3 regions of the Novosphingobium sp. BL-S-32 genome follow, and region 1 is predicted to be linked to each of the others. Evidence: predicted binding sites of a transcription regulator. Region 1 holds the regulator's gene; each other region holds the start of a gene.
The links. The regulator LexA, encoded in region 1, represses DNA repair genes until DNA is damaged. The targets are predictions, from matches to a motif close to GTTCCNCNCTTGTTCT.

Region 1 (3,276 bases):
GAGCTTTGCAGCGGTTCTGGCGCTGATCGTGGTGGCAAATGCCGGTCCGGTGAAGCGCTGGATGGCGCCGCGTGAGGAAAGCATTGTGATGCGCCTTCTGCGCGACATTGTCCTTACGCTGGTGACCGGGATCGCGATCGAAGCCGTACTCATGCCGATCGGCCTCTATCATTTCCATCGGGCGGGCGTGTACGGAGCCATGGCCAACATCGTGGCAATTCCGCTGACGACCTTCATCATCATGCCGCTGGTCGCTGGGGCCCTGTTGCTCGACATCGCCGGACTGGGCGCCCCAGTCTGGTGGCTGGCGAATTGGGCCATTGCACTGCTGCTGGACCTTGCTCACGGAACGGGAGGACTTCCCGGCGCCGTGAGGTTGTTCCCGACGATGGGAACGGGCCATTTCCTGCTTTTCGTTGCGGGCGGACTTTGGTTTGCCTTGTGGCGTGGGAGAGTGCGATTTCTGGGGCTCGTTCCCGCAATCGCAGGTGCTCTTGGTCTGGCATTGCTGACGCCGCCGAACATCCTTGTTGCAGGCGACGGCCATTACGTGGGCGTGGTTGTCGACGGCGGAAGAAATCTGGCCCTCTTGCGCGAGAGCAAGAGCGATTATGCCATGGACAACTTCCTGGAAGTGGTCGGTCAGAGGAATGCTCCGCTTTCCCTGCCTCGGCGGCCGGAAGCACACTGCAATGCGGATTTCTGCGCGGTTTCACTTGATCGTGGCGGCCGGACGTGGCGCGTACTGATAGCGCGCAGCGATGCCTATGTTCCTGTCCCGGCACATTTGCGCGCGTGCAGTCAGGTCGATATCGTCATTGCAGATCGCCGCTTGCCAGGAAGTTGTCATCCCCATTGGCTCAGGATCGACCGACCTATGCTCAAGCAGACGGGCGGTCTCACCATCGACCTGTCTGGGCAGACAGTGCAGACCGTTGCCCAAGAGCAAGGCGGTCATGGCTGGTGGCGGCCTTAGAGCGTTTTTGAACAAGGCGGAATCACCTGACGACTCGGAAAACGCGACAAACCAAAAACTTGGAGCGTTTGATCCGATACAGTCGGATCAAACGCTCCAGATCGTCGTAGATGCAGGATTTCGCTGCTCGCTTCAGTGATAGCGGCGCAGAATCCCAGCGAGTTTACCCTGCACCTGAACTTCATCCGCACCGTAAAGTTGGGCTGTATATGCCGCATTGGCCGGGTCGAGCCGCACCTTGGGGCCTTCGCGCCGCAGGTACTTTAGGGTTGCCTCTTCACCACGGATGAGGGCGACGACAATCTCGCCGTCACGCGCGGTATCGGTACGCTTCACGAGGGCCAGATCACCATCGAGAATTCCCGCCTCGATCATCGAGTCGCCCGAAACTTCAAGGGCGTAGTGGTCACCGGAACCAAGCAGGGCCGCCGGAACCGGCAGCATCGACTGACCCTCTATGGCCTCGATCGGCGCCCCGGCAGCGATACGGCCGTGCAGCGGAATCTCGATCACGTCGTTGGCCGGTTCGGGTGCCCGAGGAGCCGGACGCAGTGACGGCGCCGTCTCGCGCGGCGGCGCAGCTGCGGTAGTTGGCTTGCTATTGACGTCTTCGGGCTGGCGAAGAACTTCCAATGCCCGTGCGCGGTTGGGCAGGCGGCGGATAAAGCCGCGCTCTTCCAATGCCGAAATCAGGCGGTGCACGCCCGACTTCGACTTGAGGTCAAGTGCGTCCTTCATCTCTTCGAAGCTAGGCGAGACGCCGCTGTCTTCGAGCCGCACCTGAATGAACCGGAGCAATTCGTGCTGCTTGCGCGTCAACATCTGGCCTGCCTCACCTGCTGGGCCGCCGTCAGCGGCCTTGTTGCCATCGCGAAGAACACTTGCAGGTTCGTTCGCGAACAATGAGGGAACAATTAAGCAACGAATCCGGTAACGTCAAGCAATACCGCCATTCTGGAGCAAGTAGACTCGCACCGGATCGCCTGCCCCGGCAACTGGCGCACGCGCGGGGCGATCGATCAGGACATTGCTGGTGGCCAGCGAAGCCAGCGCGCCACTGTCCTGAACGACTTGCGGGGTGACGTTTTCTCCGTCCCACACGCCCCGCAGGAATTCGCGGCGATCGCCGGTCGCGGGTACGGGGCTTGTTAGCAGGGCGAGCATGGACATCGACGTCGGCCGGCCCGCGCCCAATAGCGCGCGCAGGACCGGCAGCAGGAAGTGATACGCGGTAATATGGCTGGAAACGGGGTTTCCGGGCAGTCCGATAACGAGTTGGCTGCGCCGGCCTTTGGCTTTCCGGGCGACCAGGATCGGCTTTCCCGGTTTGATCGCTACGCGCCAGAAATCGAGTTTGGCGCCCCAGGCTTCGAGCGCCGGGCGCACCAGGTCGTGCTCGCCGACGGAGGCGCCCCCGCTGGTGACGATCACGTCCGAATCCGCCGCCGTCTGGAATGCTTTGACCAGTGCTTCCAGTTGATCCTCGACCGGTCCGATCCTGTCGACTTTCACAGGCAGATTGCGCGCCATGGCGGCGAGCATGGCGCCATTGCTGGCGGGGATCTGATGCGGTTCGCAGCATTCCGGGTCGGAAGCCAGTTCGTCCCCGCTGTCGATCACTGTGAGGTGGGGAATGCGCCGGACAGGAAGGTGTTTGTGGCCGGCTGCCATTGCGAGCGCCGCCTGCGAGGATCCGATCCGAACGCCAAGTGGAAGGATTTCCTTGCCTTCGGGGAAGTCCATGCCGCGACGGCGTATGTGCTTGTGCGCAGGGATGGGTGCCTCGCCGGTTAGCGAGATGCGATGCTGTTCGCGGGACAGATCTTCCTGGAGGATGACCGCCTCGGCGCCCGCGGGCATCAGTGCGCCGGTGGAAATGCGCACGGCCTGACCCGGTGCCACGGTTGCGTCGTAGGGATGACCCGCCGCGCTCTCACCCACCACATGCCACGGGCCGGTGAGGTCTTCGGCGGTGACTGCGTAGCCATCCATCGCCGAGACATCTGCCGCCGGTTGGGTGCGGCGAGCCAGCATGGGTTCGGCAAGGTAGCGGCCCAGCGCACCCTCTATGTCAACGCGCTCGATCGGCAGGGGGTCGACAAGCGACAGCAGCTTGGCCTGTGCGTCTTCGAGCGAGAGCATTGGATGTCCGGCCATCAGGCAGTGCCTTCCAGAGTCCAGTGTCCCGACTTTCCGCCGCGTTTCTCGATGAGCCGGATTTCGCTGATAACCATGCCTTTATCGAGCGCCTTGGCCATGTCGTAGATTGTCAGAAGTGCGATGGAAGCTGCTGTAATAGC
Region 2 (3,276 bases), 720 kb from region 1:
GCAGGCGCTTGAGCGTTTCCAGCAGCATGTCGTTGTCGCGCTGGTGGAGGCCGATCGAGGGTTCGTCGAGCACGTAGAGCACGCCCGACAGGCCCGAGCCGATCTGGCTGGCGAGGCGGATACGTTGGCTTTCGCCGCCTGACAGCGTGCCGCTGGTACGGTCGAGGTTGAGGTAATCGAGCCCGACGTTGTTGAGGAAGCCGAGGCGCTCGTTGATTTCCTTGAGGATGGCCTTGGCGATCTGCTGCTGCTGGGCGGTCAGCTTCTCCTCAAGATTGCCGAACCATGCGAAGCCGTCCGCCACCGAAAGGCGCGCGGCGTCGGCAATGTCGCTGCCGGCGATCTTCACCGAAAGCGCTTCGGGCTTGAGACGCTTGCCCTCGCAGGTTTCGCAGGGCTGCGCGGTCTGGAACTTGGACAGTTCCTCGCGCATCCAAGCGCTGTCGGTCTGGATCATGCGGCGGTTGAGGTTGCCGATCACGCCCTCGAACGGCTTGTTGACCGTGTATTCCTTCTTGCCGTCCTTGAACGTCAGCGGCACGGCCTTGCCCGCGGTGCCGTAGAGGATGACGATCTTCACCTCGGGCGAGAGCGCGTCCCACGGCGTGGTGAGGTCGAAACCGAAGTGCTCGGCCAGGCTGGAGAGCACCTGCATGTAATAAGGCGAAGGCGGGTTGGACTTGGCCCAGGGCACCACGGCGCCCTGCTTGAGGCTGAGATGCTCGTTCGGGACCACAAGTTGCGGATCGAACAGCAGCTTCTCCCCCAATCCGTCGCAAGCCGGGCAGGCGCCCTGCGGGGCGTTGAACGAGAACAGGCGCGGCTCGATCTCCTCGATGGTGAAGCCGCTGACCGGGCAGGCGAACTTTTCGGAGAAGACGATGCGGTTCGGCGGCAGGCCGACCTTCTTCATGCCCTTCGGTTGCGCTTGGCCTTCGACAGGCTCAGGCTGAGCGGACTTGGAGCGCCCCCCCTTCCCCGCTCGTGCCGAGCTTGTCGAAGCACCGGAAACCTCCGCCACCGTCGTATCGGCAAGGTCGATATAGGCCAGCCCTTCGGCCAGCTTCAGCGCCTGTTCGAAGCTGTCGGCAAGACGGGTCTGGATGCCGTCCTTGACCGATATGCGGTCCACCACGACTTCGATGTCGTGCTTGTACTTCTTGTCGAGCGCGGGGGCGTCCTCGATGGCGTAGAGTTCGCCGTCGATGCGCACGCGGGTATAGCCCGCCTTCTGCCACTCGGCCAATTCCTTGCGGTATTCGCCCTTGCGGCCGCGCACGACCGGCGCGAGCAGGTAGGCGCGGGTGCCTTCGGGCAGTTCCATCACCCGGTCGACCATGTTGGAGACGGTCTGCGCCTCGATCGGCAGGCCCGTGGCGGGCGAATAGGGAATGCCCACGCGCGCCCAGAGCAGGCGCATGTAGTCCCAGATCTCCGTTACCGTCGCCACCGTGGAGCGCGGGTTGCGGCTGGTGGTCTTCTGCTCGATCGAGATCGCGGGGCTGAGGCCGTCGATATGCTCGACGTCCGGCTTCTGCATCATCTCCAGGAACTGGCGCGCATAGGCGGAGAGGCTCTCCACGTAGCGGCGCTGGCCCTCGGCGTAGATCGTGTCGAACGCGAGGCTGGATTTCCCCGAACCCGACAGGCCGGTGATGACGATCAGCTTCTCACGCGGGAGCTCGATGTCGAAACCCTTGAGGTTGTGCTCACGGGCGCCGCGTACGGTGATGTGGGAGAGACTCATGGGGGAGATATGTTCCAGATTTGTTCACGATACGCAAGGCACGCTGCGCCGCAAAATGGGGGCCGCGAAGCCATGTGGGAACGGCAGGCCCGATTGCAACGTATGCCGCCCCCCGCCCTCCCCTCGGCGCCGCTTCCACCGGTCACGCCGTTCGTCGGCAATCGAATGTCGTCTATCGGTCGTGCAATGTCGTTTGCCGATCCGTTAGTTTGCAGACTTGAAACCGTCATCCCAATCAGTAATAGAGACGCTGCCTGATTACAGTAACGACTCACCCTTTGCTATTATGTCGACCTGCATGACAAAGTAGATCGTCAGGTGAATGAACCGGCCCGGGACGTCGCACAGGCTAACGCACTTATTGCCGATCGAATTCACAGCTTGGATTCACAACGTGAGTTCACGGCGGGGCAGGTGCGCACAACGCGCCTGTAAAACAAGAATTTTCAGATCGCACCAGGGTCGTCGCAGTTCATTTGCATCGTGGGACAGGGAGGTTCCGCGAAAGGCCGACTGCGCCCTTAAAGGAGGAGTACCTGAGATGACCAAGGTTTCCCTGTTCGCTTCCGCCGTCCTGTTCGGTGCCGCGCTCGGCCTGGCCGCGCCGGCCATGGCAGAAGACGTCCTTGTCAAGAATCGCGCCATCGATCCGAACGTTCCGCGCGTCGAAGTGCGCTACAGCGACCTCGATCTAGATAGCCAGGCGGGCCGCGACCGGCTCACCACGCGGCTCGATTCCGCGGTCCGGACGGTCTGCGGAGACGCGGATGTCCGCAATCTTGACGACTTCAGCCACATGCGGGACTGCCGCGATGAGTCCACCGATCGTGCCTATGCGGCACGTGACGAACTCTTCGCCCAGCACATGGCCGCCCGGGCGAGTGGCCAGACCCTTGCTTCGGCCGGCACCCCGCAAACCATGGCGGTCTTTGCCCGGCGCTGAGCCCTTGCGTCCGCCGGTCCGGCCCTTTCCGGATCGGCGGGACGCATCATTGAGTTAGCAGACTGAAATTTTCGGCAAGCGCCCTGTTGTATAGGCAATACTGTCCGAGCAATAGGATTACGCCAGCTTGCAGTTACTTTGTACGTTGCGGAATTAATTTTCCGTCACTGTATTTAATATTTCACAATCGAGAAATAGAGGAGGCCGTCCGCGCATTGCGGGATGGTCTCGGGGGGAATCGATGCCGCATCGTGCGCCGCAATTCGCGGTCACCCAGGTCGGCCCATCCCTCCCAAACACCGTTCAAAAGACCGCCACCAAAGCGGCCGACAATAACGAAGCAACGCCATGAGGGTCGCTCGCAATCCACCACCGTGCCGGGATTCCCCCGGACCGACCGGAGCATACGAGCATGACGCATTTTAACAGCCGCAAAACCTCGCAATTCGTTTCCACCCGTACTTTGTGGTCCGGTGTCGCGCTGCTTTGCACCGCGCTGCCGATCGCATCGCCGGCTCTCGCGCAAACCGTTGCCGCCACCATGACGGATGGCGACAGGCCCACCGAATTGGTGCGGTATGCCGAC
Region 3 (3,276 bases), on a different replicon from region 1:
CAAACCCGGGATCGACCGTCTCGATCCTGTCGCACAGCAGCCGGGCAATCTGCTTTTTCTCGCGGCTCGCCTTGGCTAGCCCGGCGCGGATGGCCTGAACGGCATTGTCGACGCGGTGGAAGCGAAGATCGAGCCGGCGCGCACCAAGCCCTGCCTCCTCCAACAATTGACAGAGCGCATCAACCAGTTTGCGGGTGTAGCGCGCGATCGTCTCCGGGGCCCCGATCGGCTCGGCAAAGCGCCGCTCGACTTCGATCTGCCGCGGCGCCTCGACCGCTTCGAAGGGCTCGGACAGCCTCCCATAGATCTGGTCGAGCCGCCGACCGGGATCGGAGCCAAATCGCAAGGCGAGCGAGGCGCGGGGCATAGCCTCAAGTTCCCCGATCACCTCGATGCCCAGCGCGGCGAGGTTCTCGATTGCCTTGACCTCCAGGCGAAGGGCCGCGAGTGGCAGCCGCGCAACCGCCGCAACAAAGTCGGCCGGACCGATGACGGCAAGTCCTTCGGGGCGCAATATCTCACCTCCGAACCGGGCAAGCGCATGGGCAGCCCCGTACGTCGGTGCGCAGACGGCGCGCGCAGCGGTTTCCACTTCGGCGAGCCGGCGCAGCATGTCGGCTAGCAGCCCCCTGGCCCCGCCGTGACTGTGGGTTGCCCCAGTCACGTCGAGCATCAAGCCATCAGGCGGATCGAGCGCAATGAGCGGCGAGTATTTGCGAAGCGACCAGACCGCGAGGCGCTGCAGCGCCTCATCGTCTGCTTCACGGTCGGCATCCATGATCGGCAGATCGGGCACCAGCGCCTGCGCCTGGGTCACCGCCATCCCGATGTTGAGGCCAAGCACTCGCGCAGGCGCGCTCACCGCAGTCAGCACCCGGCGACGGCCTTCCATGCCCGCCAGGACCAGCGGCGCGTCAGGCGGCGGTGCTTGCCGCCCAAGCCTGCGCCGCAGCCGGTCGATCGGCCAGGTCGGCAGGAAGAGCGAGACGACCTGTCGCATCGCAGGATTCCAATAGAAAATCGGCGCTCTCGCCAGCCCGGCACCGGATGAGCTCGACGAACCAGCGGGGCCGCCCGACGCCGGGGACCGGCAAAACCTCGGAAGGAACCGCCGTCACCCGCCAGCGTGTCGCCGCCGCCGTCGGTTGCCCAAAATCGGCCGCATCCTGGCGCCTGCGCCAGCGGCGCAGCGCTATGCCGATCGAGCCGCTGGTTTCCGCAGCCAGAAGCAGGCGGCGAGAGACGGGCATCGAAAGCCGCGACACTTCCGCAACGACGCCGCCCAGCCCGCCATGGCGCAGCCCCTCTTCGAAGCAGGCGAGCACCGAATTTTCGTCCTGCGCTTCGAGATAGATGACACGGTCGGGATCGAGCCCGGCCTGAGCAATGGCCGGTGCGAAGAGATCGGCCTTGGTCATGCACCAAAGGATCTTGCCTTCGGCGCGCGCCATGATGCCGGCCGCAAACAAGGCAGCCGCCGCGCCGTCGGTCACCCCCTGGGCGCCGCCGGCTACCTCATGGAGTGCACCCAGCGCGAGCCCTCCGCCCGGCAGCTTGGCATCGAGCGCTTCAAGCCCGAAGGGCAATACCTCGCGCGCGCGCCTGTCCCCGCCTTCGATCTCGGCGATCCGGGTGCGCAGGGCATCAATGCGAGATGGCGACCCTCGCGCCGTCATGAAGGGCCTCCTTTGTGGCTCTGCGTGGGAAATTATGTTCTTATTTTGTTCCATTCCATCCAAGAGTCAACGCCGCGCCTGGAACGTGGCAGCGCTCGACGAGGAAAGGGCCCAGATTTCAGGCAAAAAAGGCAGCGAATTTTCCTGCCGCGACGATGCCCGTCGGCTCCTATTTTGGCCAGCGTCAAATCCGCTGGCGGCTGAGGAACGGCCGAATCGGAATGCGCCCGCCGCCGGCAGTGATTACTCGCTTTTCCGCCCCTTCCCGCAGGCGTAGAATTGGCTTTGAAAGGACGCTGTCATCTGCAACCTCTATCGCCTGACGACGCCGGCCAGCGCCATCGCAGCCCTCTTCGACACTGAGGCTCCACTTGGAGCCAACTATCTCGAGGTTGTCGCGCCAACGGATCCCGGCCTGGTCATCGCGCAAAACCAGGTTCGGGCGATGGCTTGGGGATACCCTCGCATCGATGCGAGCATTGTAACCGGCCAACCCCTCAAGCCGCATCCGGTCTACAACACACGCACGGATAAAATCGGCTCTAAGTTCTGGCGCGGTAGCTTCGCGCGCCGTCGCTGCCTTGTCCCGCTGAACGCATGGGCTGAAGCGGAAGGCGAAAAGGGCCGGATGACCCGTACGTGGTTCTCTCTGCCCAACGAAGAAGTATTCGCGATCGCCGGAATTTGGCAACGCAGTGACGAATGGGCGCACGTCTTCTCGATGATGACGGTTCGCGCGCACGAGGCAATGTCGGACCTTAATGACCGCATGCCGGTGGTCTTGCGCCGCGAGGACTGGGCGACCTGGACCGAGGGCTCGCCCACCGCCGCTCACGCGCTTTGCAAGCCTTGGGAGGCAGAGTTGCTGCGCGAACCTTCCGACGAGCCTTGGTCCGACAAGAAGGCGGAAAAGCCGCCTGCTCAGTCGCACCAGTTATCGTTGCCACTGTAGGTGGAGATCACGCGATAAGGCGTACCAACCGGGGAAGCGCAAGCGCCGCCCCGAGCGGACCAGCTTCAATGTAAGCTTTCAATGGAAACGCTCCCGTCGTTCGGAGGACGGACGGAAACCCTCCGCCAATAACGCGTTGATGAGGGCCTGCCCCGCCCTTTCGACGGCCTGCTTGTTTCCTGCAATATTCACGGCCTGCCGATAACGCTGCGCTGCACGTTCGCTTTCCATCAAAGCCACGTACAACAAGAAACGACAAGCACGACCGATGATGCATCCGGATTGGCGGCGCTTCGCGGAGGCAGCACCTACGACCGCCGCCAGGCCCCGATCACGAGATTTCCGGTCCCGATCGTCCGCGACCGAACTGCCAGTTGATACCGGCCTCGCGCATGATCCCGCCGGCCTCCTGTCCAAGCTGTTTCTCAAGCTCCGGCCGCCATGGAACCAAAGTGAATTCGCGGCTGTGCTCGATGAGTGCGAAGCGCCCCGAAATACCATCGATCCTGCGGCTCACCTTGCCTTCGATCCAATCGCCGGCCTTCGCCTCCGAGAACTCCTTCCCCAGCTCCCCGGAAAGACGCTCGGCGATCCGGAGCAATTCGCGCCGCTGAAGCAACGCCAGGGCATTCTGCCGCAATCTGACGC

Region 2: a site for LexA is predicted at 1,759-1,774, ahead of uvrA (excinuclease ABC subunit UvrA). Genes of this name have one in related genera too.
Region 3: a site for LexA is predicted at 1,713-1,728, ahead of AC1VVK_RS24865 (ImuA family protein). Genes of this name have one in related genera too.

Annotation. Positions count from the first base shown of each region.
Region 1 covers NZ_CM166476.1:486,469-489,744, reverse strand. Annotated here, with positions in the region: gene AC1VVK_RS02330 (ComEC/Rec2 family competence protein) at 1-976, shown strand, start outside; gene lexA (transcriptional repressor LexA) at 1,109-1,798, opposite strand; gene AC1VVK_RS02320 (molybdopterin molybdotransferase MoeA) at 1,913-3,133, opposite strand; gene moaC (cyclic pyranopterin monophosphate synthase MoaC) at 3,133-3,276, opposite strand, start outside.
Region 2 covers NZ_CM166476.1:1,208,534-1,211,809, forward strand. Annotated here, with positions in the region: gene uvrA (excinuclease ABC subunit UvrA) at 1-1,747, opposite strand, end outside; gene AC1VVK_RS05525 (UrcA family protein) at 2,289-2,690, shown strand; gene AC1VVK_RS05530 (UrcA family protein) at 3,103-3,276, shown strand, end outside.
Region 3 covers NZ_CM166477.1:1,917,984-1,921,259, forward strand. Annotated here, with positions in the region: gene AC1VVK_RS24860 (Y-family DNA polymerase) at 1-1,000, opposite strand, end outside; gene AC1VVK_RS24865 (ImuA family protein) at 915-1,676, opposite strand; gene AC1VVK_RS24870 (SOS response-associated peptidase) at 2,017-2,628, shown strand; gene AC1VVK_RS24875 (hypothetical protein) at 2,707-2,859, opposite strand; gene rlxS (relaxase/mobilization nuclease RlxS) at 2,960-3,276, opposite strand, start outside.